3 regions of the Chitinophaga sp. HK235 genome follow, and region 1 is predicted to be linked to each of the others. Evidence: riboswitches for the same ligand, from Rfam matches in the RefSeq annotation. Region 1 holds a riboswitch; each other region holds the start of a gene.

Region 1 (7,690 bases):
GTTATATCAGGTTGGGCGGTAAACTGGGAATAATGGAATTCATGTCCTTTGAGCACTACATCACCAATATGTACCTCCCGGTATCCGAGGGATAATTTTTTCCGCTGCATGCTGGTCTGTACGGGCAACAGGCCTACCATCGGATAGGCGATACCGTTTTCGTCTACAATACTTTCTCCCAGATACATCATGCCTCCACATTCTGCGAGGATACGGCCCTTGTATTGCCGCAGCTGTTCAAGAAGGGTATGGTTGGCAGCCAGTTGTGGCAGATGCAGCTCGGGATAGCCACCTGGTAGATAAAGCAGATCAGCCTCTGGTAATGCAGTATCTGTAAGCGGACTGAAATAGGTAACAGGACCTAGTTGTGATAAGGCATTTATGTTCTCGCGGTAGGTGAAGTTGAACGCTTCATCCTGTGCCACGGCTATACGTAATTGGGTGGAAGATGTAGTGGCGAGTGCTGTGTCGACTACTGCAGGCCGTAAGGTCCGCTGTAGCAGTTGCTCTAGGTCTATATGTGCAGTAAGATGGTCCGCAGCGGCATCAATGATGGTATTATAATCTGTTTCTGCAGAAATATGAAGCCCCAGATGACGGGAGGGTATCTTTACTTCCGGTTGTTCCGGCAGATAGCCTAGCGCCGGGATACCCACATCCGCGGCGGCTTCTTCCAGGATACGGTAATGGGAGGGGGTATTTACAAAATTAAATATCACCCCGGCAATCTGTATCTCCGGGAAAAAATGTTTGTATCCATATAACAATGCGGCGGCAGAATAGGCCATGGCTTTGGCATTCACCACCAGTATCACGGGTATGTCCAGCAGTGCGGCCAGTGAGGCGCTGCTGCCTTCCATTTTGCGGGCGCCGTCAAAAAGTCCCATTACACCTTCAATGATACTGACATCTGCCTGGCTGGTATACCAGTGGTAACGTTCCAGAAGATGTTGTTCCTGCATCATGTACTGGTCTAGGTTGATACTGGTCTGGCCGGCGGCCAGGGTATGATGTTTTGGGTCCAGGTAATCGGGGCCGCATTTAAATGGCTGTACCTTGCGGCCGCTGCGTTGCAGCGCCCTCAGCAGTGCGAGGGTGACGGTCGTTTTACCTGCACCACTATGCGGTGCCGCTATCAGAAACTGTGGTTTCATGTCCTGCAAAGATAAGCGGAGGAAATATTCTTTTGTGAAAGTTAAATATCTTCGTTGCCACTAGAAGTTATGAATACCATGAAACAACTCCGGCCGGTTATGTTTGTAGGCACTGCCTCTGATGTGGGCAAAAGCGTGATTGCTGCCGGGTTTTGCCGTATATTTAAACAGGATGGGTATATGCCGGCGCCCTTTAAGGCGCAGAATATGTCACTCAACAGCTATGCTACGCCGGAAGGGCTTGAAATAGGCCGCGCACAGGCCGTACAGGCAGAAGCGGCCGGCGTGCCCTGTCATACCGATATGAACCCGGTATTGCTGAAACCTACCAATGATAAAAGCTCTCAGCTGGTACTGCATGGGAAACCGGCAGGTAATCAAACAGCCTGGGAATACTTTATGCAGGACGACAAACGCCGGCTCTTTGAAGAGGTGAAAGGCGCTTTCGACAGACTGTCGGAGCGCTACAACCCTGTGGTGATGGAAGGTGCAGGCAGTATATCCGAACTGAACCTGCGCCATCGTGATATTACCAATATGCGGATGGCCCTGCATGCAGGTGCTGCTGTATACCTGATCTCGGATATCGACAGAGGTGGTGTCTTCGGAAGTGTATATGGTACAATTGCCCTGCTGCCACCGGAAGAAAAGGCCCTGATCAAAGGTATTATCATCAACAAATTCCGCGGCGACATACGCCTCTTTGAAGATGGCCGCAAACAACTGGAAACACTGACCGGTATACCGGTAACGGGCGTATTGCCCTATTATCAGGATATTCATATTGAAGAAGAAGATTCGGTAGCACTATCGCTGAAGCATAAACGGCAGACCACCGGAAGAATCAATATCGCTGTGGTATTGCTCCGGCATATGTCGAACTTTACGGATTTTAATGTATTGGAGAAAGATGAGCGGGTAAATATTTTTTATACAGATAATCCCGCAGATATTGTTACAGCAGATATCGTGATTATCCCGGGCAGTAAAAATACAATGTCCGATCTGGTGGCAATCAAAAATAATGGAACAGCAAGGGCTATAACGGAAGCGTTTAAACGAAATAAAGTGGTGATCGGTATCTGTGGCGGTTATCAGATGATGGGTATGTCTGTTGAAGATCCGCATGGTGTGGAAGGAGAGCCCGGCAGTATGCCCGGACTGGGGATATTACCGGTCAGCACAGTCCTCACCCGCGAGAAGATCACCCGGCAGCGCCGTTTTACTTACCGGCAGCAGGCTGCTTCCTGTGAAGGGTATGAGATCCATATGGGACATACAACAGGAGAAACATCTTCACCGCTGAATGTACTGGATGATGGACAGCCCGATGGATATTTTCTCAGCAACAGGTGCTGGGGCACCTACCTGCATGGTATCCTCGACAATACCGCCGTACTGGACGATTTGCTGGCTGCCTGCGGGAAAACAGTGACTACCGCTCAAAGCTTCGACTATCGTGCTTTCCGGTCGGCTCAATATGATAAACTGGCCGCTCATATCCGGCAACATCTCGATATGGAATCGGTGTATAAAGCTATTTGTTTATGATACAAGGACACGGAGATGATGCATACCTGTTCAACCACCCTATTGTAGCTGATTTCAGCTCAAATGTATGGTATGGCGGCACACAGGAAAAACTGGTACAGCATATTGCGGGCAAAGTCAGTGGTGTCGGCCACTACCCGGATGCAGGGGCTGTTAAACTGCAGCAGCAGATAGAACAACGGGAAGAACTGACACCCGGTATGGTGATGGTGACCAACGGAGGCACAGAAGCTATTTACCTGGTGGCACAGGCTTTCAGCGGCGCAACCACGACGGTGGTGGTACCTTCCTTCGCGGAATATGCTGACGCCTGCAAACTCCATAAGCATGAACTGAGTTACTTTTTCTGGGAGAAGCTGGCGCCTGATACCCGGTTTATTACCGATCTGGTGTTTATCTGTAATCCCAACAATCCTACGGCCCAGGTGATGAGTGAAGAGGGAATGCTGCAGCTGATACAGTTCAATAACCGCACTATATTTATCATTGACGAAGCCTATATACAATTCACCCGTAATGCCATTACGTTGTTGCCTCGCCTGCATCAACTGTCTAATGTGCTGATTGTACGGTCGCTCACCAAAACCTGCTGCATCCCCGGGCTGCGCTTAGGATACCTGGCAGGACAAAAGCCGCTGCTGGACAAGGTAAGGGCGTTCAGAATGCCCTGGTCGGTCAACAGCCTGGCTTTGGAAGCCGGTTATTATATCATGGACCATCCGGAAGAATTTGAGCTGCCGCTGGACTCCTTGCTGGCAGATACTTACCAGCTCTGGGAAGGAGTACGGAAAATGCCTGAGTTCAAAGCGTATCCTACCCATACCCACTACTTCCTGTTTGAAACTCTCACGGGTACTGCGGCTGCCCTGAAACTATGGCTGGTCAATAACTACGGGATACTGATCCGGGATGCCTCCAATTTTTATGGCCTGGAACAGGGACACTGCCGCGTAGCATGCCGCAACGAGGAAGATAATCAGTTACTCATCACTGCCCTGCATCAATGGACGCTTTCGTAAAATTCGTATTACCCTTACTGTTAGGTTATCTGCTGGACCTGTTGCTGGGAGATCCCCGCAGCTGGCCACATCCCGTGAAGTTTTTTGGTCACCTGATCGGCTATACGGAACGGCTGCTGAACCGTGGCCATGGCCGTTTGTGGAAAGGGGCGCTGATGACGCTGGGCCTTTGTGCCGCTGTGTTTATCTGTTTTTATCTGGCGCAGCACTGGCTGGAACAATGGCCCTGGGCCTGGCTGGCCTTTACCACTGTTTTTGTGTTTTTTGCGCTGGCCAATAAAAGCCTGCTGCTGGAAGGAAGGGAGGTGTTTGATACGCTGCACCAGCAGGGCCTGGAGGCTGGCCGTAAACGGTTGTCCTGGATTGTTGGCCGTGATACCACAGCTTTATCACCTAACCAGATACGGGTGGCGGTAATGGAGTCTATGTCTGAAAACCTCAGTGATGGCGTGATTGCTCCGTTGTTTTATTATGCGCTGCTGGGCCTGCCGGGTATGATGTTATATAAGATGATCAATACCCTCGATTCGATGGTGGGTTATAAAAATGATCGTTACTATTATTTTGGAAGAGTGGCTGCCCGCCTGGATGATGTGGCCAATTTTATCCCGGCCAGGATTACGGCCTTGCTGATGGTGCTGGTGTCAGGTAGCCGCCGTGCGGCACAGTACATCATCCGTTTTGGCAGGTCACATGCCAGCCCCAATTCCGGTTATCCGGAGGCGGCCCTGGCAGGTATTCTCAACTGTCGTTTCGGAGGTCCCAATACCTACCACGGCAGGGTGGTGGAGAAACCTTATATCGGCGAACAACCCCGGGATATCGCTCATCACGAATTCAGCAAGGTGATGTACGTTAATCACGCAACCACGCTGGTGATGATATTTATTATTTTATTATTTTATTATTTGATTATTTAGGTAGTGGCCAAAACACAATCTTCGCTGCATTTCAAATAACTAAATCTCTAAATAAAAAAATCCGTAAATCTTTCCTATCTTCGCCGCCGTTACCAGGTGTGTAGCCTTTTCTGAGGTACACTTAAAAGGGAATCCGGTGTAAATCCGGAGCAGTACCCGCTGCTGTAAGTTCATCTATACGTTGCTGATAATATAGCCACTGTGTCAACGGGAAGGCGTCAGACAACAGAACAAGCCAGAAGACCTGCCAGGAAACATGTTCACGGTCTGCTTCCGGGATAGAAGCCAGGACAGTTTCCTTCATACTCCCCGTATGTAAGAATCTTCCCTGATATTCCTCCCCTCAGCTCGCCGCAATTTTATTTAACAGTTAACGGGCTTATTAACTTAATCCATGGGCAAAGATCTTCAAAAAGTTAAACGCATCGCGTTTATCTGCAACGGTAATTCCTGCCTCAAAAAAGGCGCGGAAGACACCACCCTGCAGCTCAGAGCTGCTATCTCAGACAACAACCTGCATGAGGAAGTGCATACCATCCGCACACGATGCACCGGTCAATGCGAACACGGACCGATTGTTTTTATCCATCCCGACGGGACCTGGTATAAGGAAATGTATCCGGAAAATACCAGTAATCTCGTTATCAGCCACTTCCTGAACGACAAACCGGTCAGCGAAGCTATCTTTTTTGGAGAAGAAACAACTATCCGTTAAGCTAACCCATTTTCATGCGAATTTTTTATACAGCTGTATTGTCTGCACTGGCATTGCCGGCATTGGCACAACACAAAAACACAGACACCCTTTCCCTCAAAATACTCAACCTTAAAGCGATCGACATCGCTGGCAGCACCGACAAAAGTGCGCACATGCTTTCCAAACTTGACCTGCAGCTGCAACCGATAAAATCGGCTCAGGACCTGCTTCGCACCGTACCGGGTCTTTTTATCGCGCAACATGCCGGCGGCGGAAAAGCCGAACAAATATTGGTACGGGGCATCGATAACGACCATGGCACCGATTTCGGTATATTCGTAGACGGTATACCTGTCAACCTCCCCAATCATGCCCACGGACAAGGATATGCCGATATGCACTTCCTGATCCCGGAAGTGATCGGCGGAGCCGCTTATTACAAAGGACCCTACGAGGCCTCCCAGGGCGACTTTACAAATGCAGGTGCTGCCGTGTATACTTCCCTGTTCAGACCCGATAATCAGTTCGTGAAACTGGAATACGGCCAGTTTAACACAGCCCGCGTTGCTACTATGCTCCGGCTGCTGGATAAACAACAGCAACCAGGCACCAGGGACCAGAACGCTTATATCGCTGCCGACTATACGTACACTGACAGCTACTTCGACAATTCACAACGCTTTAAACGAATGAACCTGTTAGGCAGATACAACATTGCCCTTAACAGTAACAATACCATTTCCCTGATTGCTTCGGGCTTTACGAGCAACTGGAATGCTTCCGGACAGGTACCGCTGCGCGCCCTTGAAGATGGCTCTCTTCGCCGCTTTGGCTCTATTGATCCCTCAGAAGGAGGAAAGACTACCCGTATCAATGCCAACCTGCTCTGGGATACCCGGCTCAGCGAGCGCTCTTCCCTGCGGCAACAGTTGTATTATGTAAGAAACCTGTTTGACCTCTGGTCCAACTTTACTTTTTATAAAGATGATAGGGAGAATGGAGATGAAATCAGACAATGGGAGAAACGTGACCTCTTCGGATATAAAAATACCTGGCGCCATGAAGGCCGCCTGGGAAAAGCAACCCTGCAATCAGAAATAGGGCTGGGAGCGAGGATAGACCTGGTAAGCCTGGGCCGCGATCATGTAAAGGAAAGAGATCTGCTGTCTCATGAGGATTCCTCCCGGGTGGCAGTGGCCAACTACTCCCTCTACTTCAGCGAAACGCTGCGCCTGGCCGGTGGATGGAGCTTCAACGTCGGGCTGCGTAACGATGTATTTACCTTTAATCTGCGCGACCGGATGGACCCTTCCAATAATGGCAATAGTGTGGCCTACCGGCTGAGTCCGAAGATTAACATTTATTACGATTTATCTCCTTCGCTGGCATTTTTCGCCAAAACCGGCATGGGCTTTCATTCCAACTATGCCAACGTGGCTATACGCAGCGGACAGGAGAGTGCTGTTCCCCGTTCTTATGGGGCCGACCTTGGCGCTAATTTCAAGTTAAACAGTAAATTGCTGCTGACCGCTACATGGTGGTGGTTGCAGAGTGATGCAGAATTCCGTTTCATCGCAGATGATGGCAGCTATGAAAACATTGGCCGTGCTACCCGTACCGGTGTAGATATAGCCTTGCGTTATCATATCTGGAAGCCATTATGGGCCGATGTAAACCTCAACTATGCACACCCTCGTCTGATGGACGCTCCCGCAAAGGAAAACTATATTCCCTTTGCGCCCGTCTTCACCAGCACAGGCGGTGTTTCCTGGCAGGCAACAAAAGGATGGAATGCAGGTATACGTTACCGTTATATGGGTAAACGTGCAGCCATCGAAGATAATAGTGTTCAATCGGCCGCTTATTTTCTCACCGACGCTGTTGTGAAATATCAATGGCGCCGTTTTGAATTCGGACTTTCTGCTGAAAATATTTTTAATGAGAAATGGGCAGAAGCTCAGTTCTATGATGAATCACAACTGAAAGACGAAAAAGCGCCGGTCATGGACTTCCATATTACGCCAGGGACACCGTTCTGCCTCAGAGGTAGTATAACTGTTAAATTCTAATATGGATCAACATCTCCCTAAAATCAGCATTTTAAGTTGCGGCTGGCTGGGCAAGCCACTGGCTCAGCATCTGCAGCGTATCGGATACACTGTGAAAGGCGCCAGGACCACGGCCGCCGGCGTACAGGAACTACAGGAAGCAGGCATAGACGGCTATCAGGTCGTTCTGAGTGAATCACAGCTCGAAGCACCTGATACCTTCTGGGATGCTGATATACTGATTATCAATATCCCGCCCCGCAACAGGGAAAGAGGAACAGAAGCGCATGTGCAGGAAATA
Region 2 (7,690 bases), 120 kb from region 1:
CTGCTGGATACCGATCCCTGGCTCAAAAAAGAAAATGCCGCTTTTATCACCTGGGCTTCCAGGTACGATGAGCCTGACTTCCGGGGCAGAAGCCACAACCAGCACCAGCAATGGATCAGCAACCTAAAAATACCGGTGCTGGAAATAACAGGAGACATCTCCATTGCAGAAAGACTGCAACGGATGCAGGAAAAAATCCACAATATGAGATCATAAGGAAGCCTACTCTACGTTTATCTGGCGGGTTACTTTCTGCGCTCTTTCCGTTTTGGGAATGTTCAGCTTCAGTACCCCTTCTTCGTAGCGTGCTACCACCTTATTGGGGTCCACACTATCATCCAGGGTAAAAGTGTGGGAGAATGACTGCTGTTTGTATTCCTGCCGGATCCAGCCTTCTTTACCTTCTTCCTTGTGTTCTTCTTTATGTTCAAAGGAAACTGTCAGCCGGTTGTTTTCAATATTGATCTGAAAATCCTTTTTCTGTAATCCGGGAGCCACCACCTGTACTTCGTAGGACTTGTCATTTTCCTTGATATTGACCGGCACCCTGTTGCGGAAACTGCTCAGGTCTTTAGGAAAATCATCAAAAAAGCGACTTAAATTATGCTGGAAAAGCTGATCAACAAAACTTCCAAAAGTAGCAGGCTGGTTGATGTCTCTTTTAGTGATATCTGTTTTCATAATTTCCGTTTTAAGTGATGAGCAATTACTTGTGAGGCATCAATCAAAATGCCAACACACAACATCAGGCTGTTAAACAAACCATCATTGCAAACGGTTTTGATATAGAAAGCAACGCCATCAACCATATGAAACAAAGTGCAGGCATTCTTCTTTACCGAAAAATAAGTGATATCACGGAGTACTTTCTGGTACATCCCGGTGGGCCTTATTTTCAGAGAAAAGATGCCGGCTGGTGGAGTATACCCAAAGGAGAGATAGAACCGGGAGAAGCGCCGCTGCAAGCAGCCATACGTGAGTTTGAGGAAGAAACCGGTTATCAGCCCGGTGGTACCTTTATACCCCTGCAACCCATTGTCCAGAAAAGCGGGAAGCAGGTATTGTGTTGGGCCACAGAAGGAGATACAGACCCGGAAAAAATTGTGAGCAATACTTTTGAAATAGAATGGCCTCCACATTCCGGCCGGAAAAAAACCTTTCCCGAAATAGACAAAGCCGGCTGGTTTGATGCCGACACTGCCAAAAAACTCATCAACGCACAACAGGCCGCCTTCATTGAAGAGCTGTCAAAATTCCGGGGCTTAGCCCCGGAATAAGCATTATAAATGCAGGTCCCTCGCACCTTTTAATTCAGTGGAGATTTCCCCCAACAATGGGCCGGCATTACAGTTCTGGCCGGTATATACCTTTACAAAATCAATCGCATTCAGACTTACCGACTGGCCGCCGGCATTCACGGCCCATGAAATATCGAAGGTATTATACCCATACGTTGGATATTCACTGGAATAACTATCGGAATAGCCCCATGCGAAAGCCAGGTTGGTAATGATACTACCAGGCACCAGGGTATTGACCAGTTTGGTACCGGTGAAGGTAATAGAATCCTGATTGGGCGCCATCGCAGGATAGTAGTTGTTAGCCGTGTGAAAGCTGTTGGCCTGCACGATACCACTATTGCCCAGATTGTCTTTCCAGGGCACATTGGTACCTGCTGCATGCGGATTGTAATACGTGATCCGGTAATTTTTGACTGTACCGGAAGCATTGTATTCACTGCCCGCCAGTTCATACCAGGGATCATCGGGGATACCGTTTCCGTTTACATCCTGACTCACCATCACAATACCCGGCTCGGACCATTGGTACTGAGGTCCCAGGGGATTACCATAAATACCCAGGTCGTTGCCCGCACCATTTACTACCGAGTGATCGAAGCCAAATACAATGTATCCGCCATAACCGCCGAGGGATACCAGATTGCTGGTACTGCCTACTACTGCCTGCGCTGCAGCGATAGTGCCGTAAGCGGATTCATTGATAAACTGTCCGGGTGCGGGCATATAGGTATACACCTTGCTGATAAGCGGACTGCTGGTAAGGGCAGCCGGTCTGATCGTCACATTGCTGACCAGTGCCGGGCGCGGGGTTTCCACATTGGTTAACAGATCATTGTTGAGCGCATCTTTACGGCAGGAAGACCAGATAAAGAGCGCAGCCAGGGCCATGGCTGTCAAACAGGGATTTTTCATACGTGTATTTTTTTAAGTGAAGAAAAAACAGGACAATAACAAATTGAGGGATCCATTAATAAAATATGGGCAATGCAGGGAAATAGTAACCGGTATAACGGACTGTTTCCTTCAGATTGGCCGTTACGGCATCATACATCAGCCAGCGGTTATCATTGCTGCCACCAAATTTGTCAGTGAGCGCAATGACCACCAGTTCCTTGCGGCGTTCATTATACCTTACAGCAGAACCATAGAAATACTGACCAGCAGGAAGTGTGAGGAACGGAGCAGACAATGAAGCTGCATTACCAGGTTCATAGCGGTAAAGCCGGGTACCGCCCACTTCAATTTCACCGATAACCTGTACCGCTTCCCGTTCAGCGATATACACCGCATCACCGGAGGCACTGGCTGTTAGTGAGCCGGAACGCCAGGCTAGAAATGCCCATGGATTAGTAGTTTTAAACGGCAGCTTCACCCGGTCTGCCGCCAGCGATATCGGGTTGATTTTTACGAGAGAGTCCTTACCGGTTACCCATATACTACCGTCTTTAGTGCGGGCAAAACCGGCGTCGCCAATACCAAATTTTTTCACCACGCTAAAGTCAGCTGCTTTGAGTGCTACTACCCCATCGTCTTTCGTCATTACAAATACATAATCACCCGCCAGTATCATGTCGCCGGCAGGGCCGTTGATACCAGCCACTTTGGCGCCCAGCACAGGACCTGTAAGATTAACACGGTACACGCCATCTATTGCACTGAGTAGTCCTCTGTTGTTATCCACTCCTACAAAAGCATAACCTTCATCCTGCGGCAGATGATCAATCCGGCCTGTTTCCTTCATCGTATAGGCATCAGCTACCACCAACGGCCCGCCGACTTTTACGGCCATATACATTTTATCCCGGTAAACGGTGGCAAACTGCAACGTGGCAGTATTAGGTCCCAGGCTCTTACCGGGGTTTTCCGTTCTGAAAACGTTCTTCACTACTTTGTTGCTGTCATAGCTATAGTACCAGAGATCGCCGTTATCATTGCCGTACTGTCCTTCCTGCAGCATAAAAAAACCGTTCTCATACTTGCCCCACACCTTGAAGTTGTAGGCAACAGAATCAACGCTGACAGTATTACGGGCTGTCACCACCACCCGGAACATTCCACTTGCAGACGCTGTAAATTTCAGGATGGAATCGGTGCCGGCAGCAGCACCATTAATCTTCCAGTCGAACGTAGTGCCGTTGGCGTTAGTTACCCGTGCCCGCAGCGTAATAGTTTCTCCCAGATGTAAGGTGTCTGAACGACCTTCTTGCTGAAGTCCAACGGCAGGTATTACTTCTTCTTTTTTACAGGCAGTAAAAAGGGCCACCAACAAGGCCAGCAGGGCAAAACACTTTTTAAAATTCATAGTGTACTAATATGTGTTGTTAATATATTTTTCTGATGATAAATGAACACATAACACCGGCACCACAGTACAGGCAAGGGAATTCCGTTTTGTTTTTTTTGATGTAAAAAAACAAGCAGGCTACAGTTGATGCGATAACAACAACCGGGAACAAAAAAAACAATACAGGTCTATAAGCCTGTAACCACACAGCACAGCGGGTGAACCAAATAATAATACGTGAACATAAAGCCGTTAAGCTCAACATTCTGGTGCCTTTCACCCGAAAGCAACAAATGACTGATGGCTACTGGCAGGTCTTCTGGCTTCCCTGCTTTCCCGGTGGCCTTCCCATCTGCATCAGCAGACAGTGGCATGGAGTAAACTCCGGGAAAATATTACCGGCGAAACGCCGGTGTGCAGGATTACAGCTACGGGGATAGCTCCGGTTTTACACCGGATTCCCTTTTAATGTTTTGCGTTAAACAAAACAACCAATTGCGGGGCAAACCTACAAAAAAAATCCCAGGACTAAAGTCCTGGGCTAAATTTGTTTTGAATAATTTTATTTGTTGTTATTTTAGATTTTTGTTTTGAATAATTTTTGCTTGTTGTTACTTTAGATTTTTGTTTTGAATAATTTTACTTGTTGTTACTTTAGATTTTTGTTTTGAATAATTTTACTTGTTGTTACTTTGGATTTTTGTTTTGAATAATTTTACTTGTTGTTACTTTGGATTTTTGTTTTGAACAATTTTACTTGTTGGTATTTTGGATTTTTGTTTTGAACAATTTTACTTGTTGTTATTTTAGATTGAGGTCTTTTACTCCGGCTACTTCTGTGGAGATTTCTCCCAGCCATCCTCCTTCTGCACGCATGCTGGTATATACACGGATAAAGTCAACACCTTTGAGTTGTACAGCATTTCCTTTTTTATCAACTGCCCAGCTGATTTTGATGTTAGCCTTTTCATTATCGTTAGACCAGTTGTCTGCATAGCCAAAAGGGAAAGCAGGACTAACAAAATAAGTGCCGGCACCGGATTGGTCCACCACATATTCATCTGTCAGTCTGGAGCCGGAGAACGTGATGCTATCGCCTTTCCACTGCGGATAATAAGGCTGAACATGATACATGTTTTTAGACAGGTATCCTGATTTCCCCTGGTTATCTTTCCATTTGATATAGGTGGTATCGGTGAGAGCAGGATAATTTTTGTTAGGTGTTTTCACCTTGTTCTCATCCGGTTTATAATAAGTGATCTGATAGTTACGGATCGTTTTGGAGCTGTTGTATTCAGAGCCGGCGATCTCATACCATTCATCATCCGGAAGTCCGTTACCATTGGCATCATAAGCCACCTCGATGATTCCCGGCTCCGCCCAGCTTTCAAAAGCATTACCAAGTACGGTGAAACTATAGGCACCCGGCACATTCAGGATCGTATGATCAAATCCCATCACGACATAACCACCAAATCCACCCAGGTGTATTGCACCCCCATTCTTCAATGCTTCTTCGGCTTTGGCATTCATTTTCTGTTGATCATCTCCGTTCTCCCATACCGGTAAGGTATGTACAAACTGGCCAGGGGCCGGCTGAAAATCAAATACCCGGGTAACCCCATTGATATATTTTCCGGCTGATATTTTAACTGGAACGTCTATACGTTTTTCTCCCTCACTATTCTTAACAATCAATGCGAGGGTATAACTTCCTTCTTTGGAAAACAGATACTGCAGCTCTTTGGTAGTGGATAAGGTATCATTGCCCAGCTTCCACAGATAGGAGGCCCCTTTATCATTTTTCACGGTGGCGGCTAAACGTACCCACTTCATATTTCCGGTGTTCACACCACCTGCCGGTACATTGACAGACACATCCGGCCCATTGGCGGGTGGCATAACGGGTGGTGTTGTATCATCACTCTTGGAACAGCTTCCTGCGAGCAGCGCCATCAGCATCACAAAAGGTAAAAGTCGTTGCTTCATTTTTCAGTTGGTTTTATTGGGTTACCGGTAAAAAGACAAAATGCCCCGGAATATCACCAGTGGTGACTGACCATCTCTTTTTGCCTTGTTTATTAAAACAATACAGTACCCCGGAAGAAACATAATCCCGGGCATCTGTTACATATACATCTTTTGTTTCAGGATCCACCATTACACCATATGGCATTTTAATAGCCTTCTCCGTGCCATCTGTAATAAAGCTACCGGGAATGATGGTTTCTGTTTTAACATTGATCATCCCATAGTTGATTCTCCAGGTGGCAGTATTATAGCTGTATTCAGAGCCATACACATAAGCTGTGTCGCCGGAGATACAGAGGTTGCTGGCAGCCATGGGGAAACGCTTTTTCACGGCATCCGTCTTAGTGTCCACCAGGTATAATGCAGAGGGTCTGTTGTAATAGTCTCCCCTGCTGGTCACGTACAAATCGCCATCACTGTCTGCTTTCAGACGATGCAGGTTAATATCAACAGGTATCTTTTTTATTTCCTTAAAAGTGCTGAGATCAATCACTGATACGGTACTATCGTATGTGGGTGGGCGATAGCCACCGGAATTGGCCACATACAGTTTACCATTCACGACGGCCATTTCCTCAGGCTGGTAGCCGACTTCCACCTTACGGGTGATCTGCAGGGTGGCGGTATCTACTTCGGCCACAATGCCTATCGGCGACCGGGGATCTATTAAAACAGGGCCTGCATATGAACTAATATAGGCTTTACCGTTAGAAAAGGTGATATAGCGGCAGTTCAGCAGTCCTATCTGCCCGATACGCTTCACGGTGTTGGCATTCATCACCTCCACCTTGTTGGACACATTAATCACGGCAAACAGCTTATTGCCATATATCTGCACATCATTGCCCACATCGCCCAGTTCTTTCACCACCGTAGGATTCGCTTCCGCATAAATATTCTTTTTGTACGATCCGCTGGTAAAATCAAAAAAGTCGAGGGTAGACTTATTGCTGCCCATATTTCCTTCATTCAGCAGATAGAACCCTTTGTACTGGTAATGCTTTACTGGAGTATCCACCTGCGTAACTACCGGTGGCACAATATCATTACCGGTACGGCAGCTGCTGACGGCCACGGCGGCCATCAACACAGCAATACCTGTAAAACGTAATAATTTTATCATGGGTTTATATGTTTACAGATAAGATGAATTTGAAATTTCTGCCGGGCATCGGGTAGTTGAGCACCACATCATAATACTGATTAAACAGGTTGTTGACCTGTGCGGTACAACGGAAGCCAGTCTTATTGAGCTTCCAGCTGCGGGTAAGCGTGATATCACTGGTATACCAGGGTTGCATGTAGTTATCCCTGATATTCTCCTTGCTGTCGTACCGTTCTCCGGTGTAGAGAAAACTATAGTTCAGGTCCCAGTCCCGGTAGCTGCCGCCCAGCACGAGGGAGCCGCTATGCCAGGGAATGTAGGGTATCTGATGACTATAAAAATTCTCTGTCCGACTGGTAAAATCCCTGGCATCCTGAAAGGTATAATTGACACGGGTGCTGAGCTGGCAGTCTTTCAGTACCTGCCAGACAGCTTTGGCTTTCACGTCTATGCCTTTTATTTTCACAAACCCCAGGTTCATCATCGTCCAGCGGAACTGGCTGGCCGCAGGCACAGCCACGATTTTGTTGGTAACCTCATTGTAATAGGCGTCTGTTTCTACACCCAGTTCCTGCAATATTTTTCCACTGAAAGTATGGTTCCAGGTAAGACCGGTATTGTATTGCGTGGCAAACTCGGGCTCCAGGTTGGAGTTACCGATATCTGTGTAATAGAGATCGTTGAAGGTAGGCATCCTGAAGATGCGTTTGTAAAACGACCTCCAGGTGATATTGGGTTTCGCAAAAGGTTGCCAGGAGACAAATACAGCAGGTGTAAGTTCCTGATGTGAAGGAGCTGCAGCATTTTTCTTCACTTCTTCATTCATGATGGTGTTGAGCAAACTGGCCTGCGCACTGAAACGGTTGAAATTCACCGAGGTGGCCAGGGCCACCAGTGTGGTAAAACGTTGAGGATAAGAGAAATTAGTCAGGTCGGCATTCAGCTTATTCCATTGAAAATCGCCGGACA
Region 3 (7,690 bases), 2.1 Mb from region 1:
TGGGCAAAATCATATTTACCGTCCATTACTGCGGATTCCTGGACCAGCGTTGCATATTGCTGTGCATCCAGGAATTTACGTCTCATGGTTGGTTTAGCGAAACTTGTGTTTACATTCAGTTCGATGTTGGTCTTTTCACCGGCCTTGCCTTTTTTGGTAGTGATCAGCACTACACCGTTGGCAGCACGTGCACCGTAGATAGCAGCAGCAGAAGCATCTTTCAGCACTTCCACTGATTCAATATCATTGGGATTGATATCTACCAATGGGTTGGTAGGATCATTACCGCTGTCAGACATACTTTCTGATATCACTGGCATACCATCGATCACATATAATGGCTGGCTGCTGGCTGATATAGAAGAAGTACCCCTGATACGGATCTTCATACCCTGGCCCACTTTACCACTACCAGATTCGATTACCACACCAGGTGCTTTACCTTGTATGGAGGATTCAAAGCTGGCCACCGGCTGGTTGGCAATTTCTTTGGATGCTATTTTGGTTACAGAACCTGTGATCTCTCTCCTGTTCTGGCTACCATATCCCACCACCACTACTTCAGAGATGTCTTTACTTCCACCTCCCATTGCAACATTGATCGTTTGTTTACCGCCGATTTCCACTTCCTTATCGGCATAACCTATAAAAGAAAAAATGAGGCTGGTAGCATTCTCAGGAACAGATAATTCATAGTTTCCATTAGCTTGAGTAATTGTACCGGCATTAGTACCTTTAATTTTCACAGTAACTCCAGGCAAAGCATTGCCATCTTTTGAGTCTGTAACCTTACCGGTAATACGCTTGGCCTGTGCGAATGACAGGACACTTATGAGCATAAGCATGCTCATAAACGAGTAGAGACGCAGCATAGACAGTTAGATTTGATTAAAATGTTGATTTAGACAATGTTGATTTAGAAAATAGTTCAGTTTTTTTGGTTGTTAATTATTCGCGCAAAAACGACAGGTCATTTTAAAAGAGATTGGTCGATCTACTTTAAACACCGGTTTGATTAGCATTAAACTCCTAATAACAAGGGGCACTTCATTGCCACTTTCATAAGCAAAACAACAGTACAATAGGAAAACGGTCCGTAAAGATAAATCTTAATAAGTATATTACCTTATAAAAATATTATTTTGTTAAATTTTTTATGGCTGGATTAAAACAGCTCAAATGCCAGAATAAGAACAGGGTTATTAATAAATTAATTTACAATGCTTTGTAACACCCTGAAATCCGTTTTCTCATCTAATACATTTTCCCTGCCTTTCTTCTAAGCCATTTCCAGGTAAGTACCAACCCTGTGATGCTGACAGCTGTACCTCCCAGCATCAGCACCCATACCACGATATCCCATAACGGTCTCCTATATACGAGAAAGCTGAAATCCAGGCTATGCAAACCATGGTACAGCCAGCGTTCCAGCCGGCTCCCCTTTTCATGCCGCAGCGCCAGCTGACCTGTTTTCAGATCGAAATAATACCAGGTCTGTTCCGAATTGTCAACCTTTACTCTTAATACAGGCAATCTTTTTTCAAAGGTGCGGGAATAGTAATAATCATCATAGTGATTCAATACAACAGACTCTTTTATTTGTTGTGCCGGCTGAAAAGCCCTGACCTTACCGATGAAAAGCGAGTCCGGGAAATATTCAAACGGAATACTTCTCTCCTGGTCTGCTGCCAGTAAGCGTGTATGCTGAGCATCCTGATAAGCAAGGTAATAGGGCTTGCCATCCAGCTGAATCAATTGTATTTCCTTTACTATTAAGAATGAACTGAATATGGAAACCGCCTGACGCGGGGATAACGTAAACGCCGGTACGTTTAACGGGCCTCCGGATAAAAGATCGCGTTCAGCCAGCTGTTTGCCAGGACCCGGGCCGAATGCCACCGGGCTCATCGAGAACCAGCCACTTAAAATCCAGGTAAATACAAAGATGCCAAACACAAACCCCGTATAATGGTGATAACGGAACCATTTTTTCTGATATGGGCTGAAGACCAGCGGCTGTTTGTTTTTCCGTTTATAACGAACAATGCCCATGATAATACCTGTCAGACACATCACGGCGCCAATAAGTGAAACCCATATCACCACCTGGCTCCATACCGGCCGGTTGCGAATGAGTATAGTCGGGTAGATCCAGTGGGGAATAGGCCCCAGCCAGGCCCAGAACCGTTGCCGGGCATTCACCATCTGCACTACTTCACCGGTATGAAAGGATACATACACATAGGTAGCAGCCGGATCATTCATCTTAAACCGATACACCTCCGGCAGATATCCCTGGTAACGATAGGCTGCCATCCACTGGTCTATCTGCCATAGTGTATCTACCGCCTGGGGCCGGCTGGCATCGTGCACAAAAGCCCGTGCCAGCCGACTGCCCGATGCAACATCTATTTTATCTATCACGGCACCGTTGTCTGCAAAGATGGCTATATGCCTTTTTTGCTGTGTAACGATTCTATAAACAGGGCGGGCCAGTAGCATACCCATCCGGATGGTGACGATGGAATCAGTGATACCGGCAACATTCAATACCTGCTGCGGCGTCAGGTGACATGCCTCCATATTAACCGGTGGCAGCTGCTTTAACCGTTGGTCCGGTTTCATCGTTGGATAACCTGCGTACATCATCACAAAGCCGGATAAAAACCAGACCACAAACATCAGGCTCAGTACAAACCCCAGATAACGATGCAGCAATAGTATTGCTTTTAGCATTTTTTTTCTGAACATAGTTGTAAGGTGTAAATCTGTTCAGATCCTACAAGGAATACTTCAGGGTCAGCAGATAGTTGCGGGTAGCACCCGGATAGAACTGATTGGTGATGATCACATTGGCGAAATAGCGTTCATTTGCCAGATTGTTGACATTCAACCGCAGACCAATCTTTCCGATCTGATACCCCAATGCAGCATCTATCACCGTATATGCGGGAAGGATATAGGTGTTGGCACTATTCGCATAACTATCTCCCATATAATTCAATCCCATACCAATACTTAAACCACGCAACACAGACCGCTGCAACTGATAGTTGGCCCATAGATTAGCCATATGTTTGGGAGCCAATGCCACGGTTTTTCCGGCCACTGTATTGATCTCTTTTCCCGCAAAAGGACGATACGCCGCATTGGTAAAGGTATATCCTGCGTTAACATCCAGGCCTGCCAGCGGGCTTCCCTGCAACTCCAGTTCGTACCCTCTGGAATCTGCTGAGCCAATCCGTTTGTATACACCACCGGGTAAACTTTCCACCTGATTATTCTTCCGCATGTAGTACACAGAGCCGTTTACCGCCCAGCTATGGCCAAACTCCAGCCTTGTGCCCGCTTCTCCCTGATAACCATCTTCCGGATCAAAGGTCTCTCCATTGGGTGCCACTCTCCGGGAAGGTTTGAAGTAAGTGGAATATGAGCCATAAACAGACCAGGCCTTCGTAGGTTGATATACCAGACCGGCGCGGTAGGTCAGAGCTGAGGCGGGAATATCTGTTTTAGCGCCTCTGTCAGTAATATCACGATTGGCGTCTACTTTATTGGTATAATAAGTCCCTTTGAAGATATCATAACGCAAACCAATCAGACCTTTCAGCTTATTGGAGAACTTAAGCCAGTCCTGCAGGTAAAAACCATGTACGGTTTCTTCTGTAGCCTTGTACTGCGTCGTATAGTAGTCAACGTTACCCTGGTTCAATACAGGGTTTTGTACAGCCACCTGTGTATGCAGCCCTGCACCGAAAATATTGGCGCTATAGGTTTTTCTGTCGAGGTAACTGAATGAATACCCCACCAGCACTTTCTGTTCAATTTTTCCAGTTTGTGTATTGTAAGTCAGTTCCAGCTGGTTTTGCAGCGGTTTGGTCAGATGATTGAAATAGAGTGGGGAAGTGCGTTTGAGAGAATCCAGCGTTTTATTGAATGTCAGTTCTTCTGTTGAAAAATAGTTGATGTTATCATCTGAATAAGAGAGCTGATTGGACAACAGGAGTGAATGGCTGAACTGATGCGTATAACGCAGCTGAACATTATACTGCGTGTTTTTCAGGAAATCTGCCGGATCGTTGTAACGGGTATCCATGTTCATGCCAGGTGTTAATTTCCCACCTTCCAGCATTGGGATACCGGCATCCGTAGCATATTTATCGTGGTTGGCGCCAAGGGTCAGGTAAAAGTTATCATGGGCTGTGGGTGTGTAATCCAGTGCCAGATAGGCGTTGTTGGTATTCATGCCTGACTGGCGGTAACCATCGGTGGCAGACAGTCCTGCATCTACCCGGTACAGGAGTTTTTTACTCAGCGCACCACCGGCGCCCACCCGCATCCGGCGGGTATTAAAACTACCATAGGAAGCTGAGAAGTCCGCCTTCTGTTCGCTGGTAGGACGTTTACGGACCAGGTTAATAATGCCGCCCAATGCTGAATGTCCATATAAAACAGAGGCAGGCCCTTTCAATACTTCTATGCGTTCGATGTTAGCCAGATTGGTACTGGGGGCGCTGGTGGAAATATTGTGACGCTCGTCTCTGACACCATCTACCAGCAATACAAAATTGTTAAAACCCCGAATGGTAAAATGCTGAAAACCGCCATAGGTATTATTGGCACGCACACCGGCGGTGTTTTTCATAGCTTCTCCCAGATCATCTGTGCCTCTTTGTTCCAGCGTACGGGCAGAGATGGTGGTCGTTGTGAGTGGCAGGTCCCTGATAGGTACTGCAATTTTATTCACACTAATGACAGCAGACTTTTGTGCTGAAGTGATAGTGATTTCGGAGAGCTGTCCGGTGCGGCTACTGAGTTGCAACGACAACTCCGTTGTTTTCCTGTTGCTTATTGCCACCCGTTGCTCGGCCACATGGTAGCCAACGCCGCTGACAGCAAGGATGTAGTTGCCTGCAGGTATGGTTGAAAGCTGAAACCGGCCATCCGCATCTGTTACGGCACCATAGCCGGTTTCGTTCAGCCGTACCGTAATACCGGCGAGGGGTTCGCCGGTTTCTGAAGTAATTTGTCCGCGCAGGCTGCCGGAATGGGCAGCAGTCGTTTGCGATTGTGCATAAAGTTGATCATCTGTAACAACCATCTGTAAAACACCGATAATGGTACACATGAACAAAATCCGTAAATAAGAAGGGGGACAGTTAAAAAAATGGCTCCTCGTCCGGGAGTGGTTGATTGTAGCGTTTTGCATTGATAATGATGATGAAGACAGAAAATTGTTCTTCAAAACTTTACCATGCCATCGGATACTGCTATACAGAAAAAGACCGGAGGTATGCCCATTGCATACACTGCCCCGAAATGAATACACTTCAGGTACAAAACTCCAAACTTGACGTTGCTTCAGCCCACGAAAGCATTGCCAGCATAAAAAAGGCAGGTCTCCTGACTTGTAACATTACTGCCGTCCTTCCCAGTCATCAAAGACCAGTGGACATTTCCTGGCAGTAACCTGAACGTTACTTACAGTTGCGGGACAGTTCGTGATTTTCACACGATTCCCTATTAATCTGCACTTAAGCAGAACCTCTTTTTGTTGGGGAAAGAAAAGAACGAAAACGGGGCAAATATAGTAATTACCAGCATTAAAATCTTTGGGGCATAAAAAACAAAATAAGTTCCTTCCAGGGTTTCAAAAACCTGCCTGATCCGGAGCCTATCGGAATTTCGAACTTTTTTGTAGCAGATTTGTTCCATATCAAACAAACTGAAACCCCAAAACTAGCCCCGGACCACAGGATTCTGAAACCCCTATCACGAATGGAAACATCTATGAAAATCATTTGGCTTACCCCTGATCTGAGTAAACTTGGCGGAAGCGAGTATATGGTATCAGCCTTTTGTCGTTTGCTGAAGTCTGCAGGCATCCATGTGCATATTGTAACCCGTGCCATCCATCCTGTCTGGAAATCCGTCATGGATAAGGCTTCCGGCTCTGGACAGATAAGTTTTGCAGAGATCCATTCCAATGACATCAACGACTACATCCATACGATCGATACTATTGCGACCCGCTTTACTATCTCATTGATGCAGGTGATGCCCCTGGAATCATTTTGCTTTGACATTCTCCGGTATAAGCAATACGGGTTTCCCATTTGCGGGCTCGAGCCTACAGACCTTAGCAATCATTGCTGGTGGCTACCGGAAAACATGCAGGAGCATATGCAATTCCTGGATGGACTGATTGTGATGAATCCGTACACCGAAATCATCGTCAGAAATGAGTACCATTTCAACAAGCCCATCCAGCTCGTTTCAAATACCCTGATGAATGATCTGTACAAACGCACAGACCGGAGTTATCCCCAGTCTACATTCGGTTGTATCAGCAGATTATCGGCGGAAAAAGGGCTGGAATACCTGCTGGGAGCCTTCAGCCTTCTGTCGAAACGATATACCACCGCCACCATCTGTATTTGGGGAGAAGGGGATGATCATGAAAGGCTACTACAGCAATCCAGGATGCTGGGTATTGCCGACCGTGTTCATTTTCACGGTGCTTTTCATCCGCTCGAAGATTCTTTATCCATCAGCGACAGCGCCGAAATTTTTATTTCTTCTTCACTGTTTGAAGGATGTGGGATCGCCATGCTGGAACAGGCCTACCGCGGCAAACCGCTGATCAGCACTATGACCCATGGATTAAAATGGATACTGGGAGCCGATTACCCTGGCCTGATTCCAATTGCCGATACTCATTCCTTATCCAAAATGATGGAACAAACCCTCATCAATCCGCTATTTCGCCGAAGCCTGACAACACTTGCCCAGCAAAGGTTTCATTCCATCTTTTCACCTTCCCGGACATACAACCAGCTCCTTTCATTTTACACTGACGTACTTCAAAATAAATCATATGAAAATCTGCAGTATCAAACTAAGCCATGACGGCTCCATAGCACTGATCGATGATCAACGGCTCATTTTCAGTTATGAGATGGAAAAGTTGAACAACGCTGCAAGATATAGCGAGTTCAACATAGGCATAGATGAAATTAATGCCATATTCAATCTATATGGTTACTCATTCTGGCAAATGGATAAGTATGTCATCGATGGATGGGACCCGCATGAGGCACAAGTCATCGACCTTGGAAAGGGAAATACCAATGTAAATCTGGCAGGATATGATCGTTACAGTGAAGAAAGCGCCAACATTATGCAACGAAAAAGTTTTGAACTGCCCGGCCCCATCAGCTTTCATTACTCCAGTTACTTTCATATAGCCGGACATATTGCGGCCGCTTATTGCACCAGTCCTATGGCTAAAGCAGGACAAGACTCCTATGTACTTACCTGGGACGGAGGTATGTACCCGCAACTATTCTATTATCATTGCAAGACCAATGAAGTGGAAAGCCTGGGTGTGTTATTCAACATGATAGGGAATATATACTCGCTCTTTTCACAACATTTCAAACCTTTTCTGGTGAATGAGGACAGCCTTATGGATGATCTGAGTGTTGCCGGGAAAGTGATGGCATATATTGCAAAAGGTACCTACAGAAAAGAAATGATACCGGTGTTCCATGAACTTTATGAGAAACACCAGGACAAAGCCATGGCCTGTGCAAACATTTTCGGACAGGGACATGAAGAACGGGGATTAATCTTTGCACAATTATTTGCACAGGACTTTATCAGGCAGACAAGCGCTCTCCATTATGCG

What was found. Region 1 has a riboswitch for cobalamin ahead of KD145_RS31120 (ferredoxin). Riboswitches for the same ligand answer to the same signal wherever they lie in the genome.
Region 2: linked by a shared signal. The riboswitch ahead of KD145_RS30605 (DUF5074 domain-containing protein) and the one ahead of KD145_RS31120 (ferredoxin) in region 1 are both predicted to bind cobalamin.
Region 3: linked by a shared signal. The riboswitch ahead of KD145_RS22645 (TonB-dependent receptor) and the one ahead of KD145_RS31120 (ferredoxin) in region 1 are both predicted to bind cobalamin.

The regions. Positions count from the first base shown of each region.
Region 1 covers NZ_CP073766.1:8,053,557-8,061,246, forward strand. Annotated here, with positions in the region: gene KD145_RS31100 (cobyrinate a,c-diamide synthase) at 1-1,154, opposite strand, end outside; gene KD145_RS31105 (cobyric acid synthase) at 1,233-2,705, shown strand; gene KD145_RS31110 (histidinol-phosphate transaminase) at 2,702-3,724, shown strand; gene cbiB (adenosylcobinamide-phosphate synthase CbiB) at 3,709-4,644, shown strand; cobalamin riboswitch at 4,722-4,911, shown strand; gene KD145_RS31120 (ferredoxin) at 5,039-5,359, shown strand; gene KD145_RS31125 (TonB-dependent receptor) at 5,374-7,410, shown strand; gene KD145_RS31130 (SDR family NAD(P)-dependent oxidoreductase) at 7,412-7,690, shown strand, end outside.
Region 2 covers NZ_CP073766.1:7,936,854-7,944,543, reverse strand. Annotated here, with positions in the region: gene KD145_RS30625 (AAA family ATPase) at 1-216, shown strand, start outside; gene KD145_RS30620 (Hsp20/alpha crystallin family protein) at 223-681, opposite strand; gene KD145_RS30615 (NUDIX domain-containing protein) at 810-1,277, shown strand; gene KD145_RS30610 (hypothetical protein) at 1,281-2,213, opposite strand; gene KD145_RS30605 (DUF5074 domain-containing protein) at 2,269-3,603, opposite strand; cobalamin riboswitch at 3,877-4,096, opposite strand; gene KD145_RS30600 (PKD domain-containing protein) at 4,387-5,574, opposite strand; gene KD145_RS30595 (YncE family protein) at 5,588-6,739, opposite strand; gene KD145_RS30590 (TonB-dependent siderophore receptor) at 6,744-7,690, opposite strand, start outside.
Region 3 covers NZ_CP073766.1:5,968,552-5,976,241, reverse strand. Annotated here, with positions in the region: gene KD145_RS22655 (TonB-dependent receptor) at 1-872, opposite strand, end outside; gene KD145_RS22650 (PepSY domain-containing protein) at 1,255-2,751, opposite strand; gene KD145_RS22645 (TonB-dependent receptor) at 2,780-5,128, opposite strand; cobalamin riboswitch at 5,376-5,564, opposite strand; gene KD145_RS22640 (glycosyltransferase family 4 protein) at 5,791-6,909, shown strand; gene KD145_RS22635 (carbamoyltransferase N-terminal domain-containing protein) at 6,878-7,690, shown strand, end outside.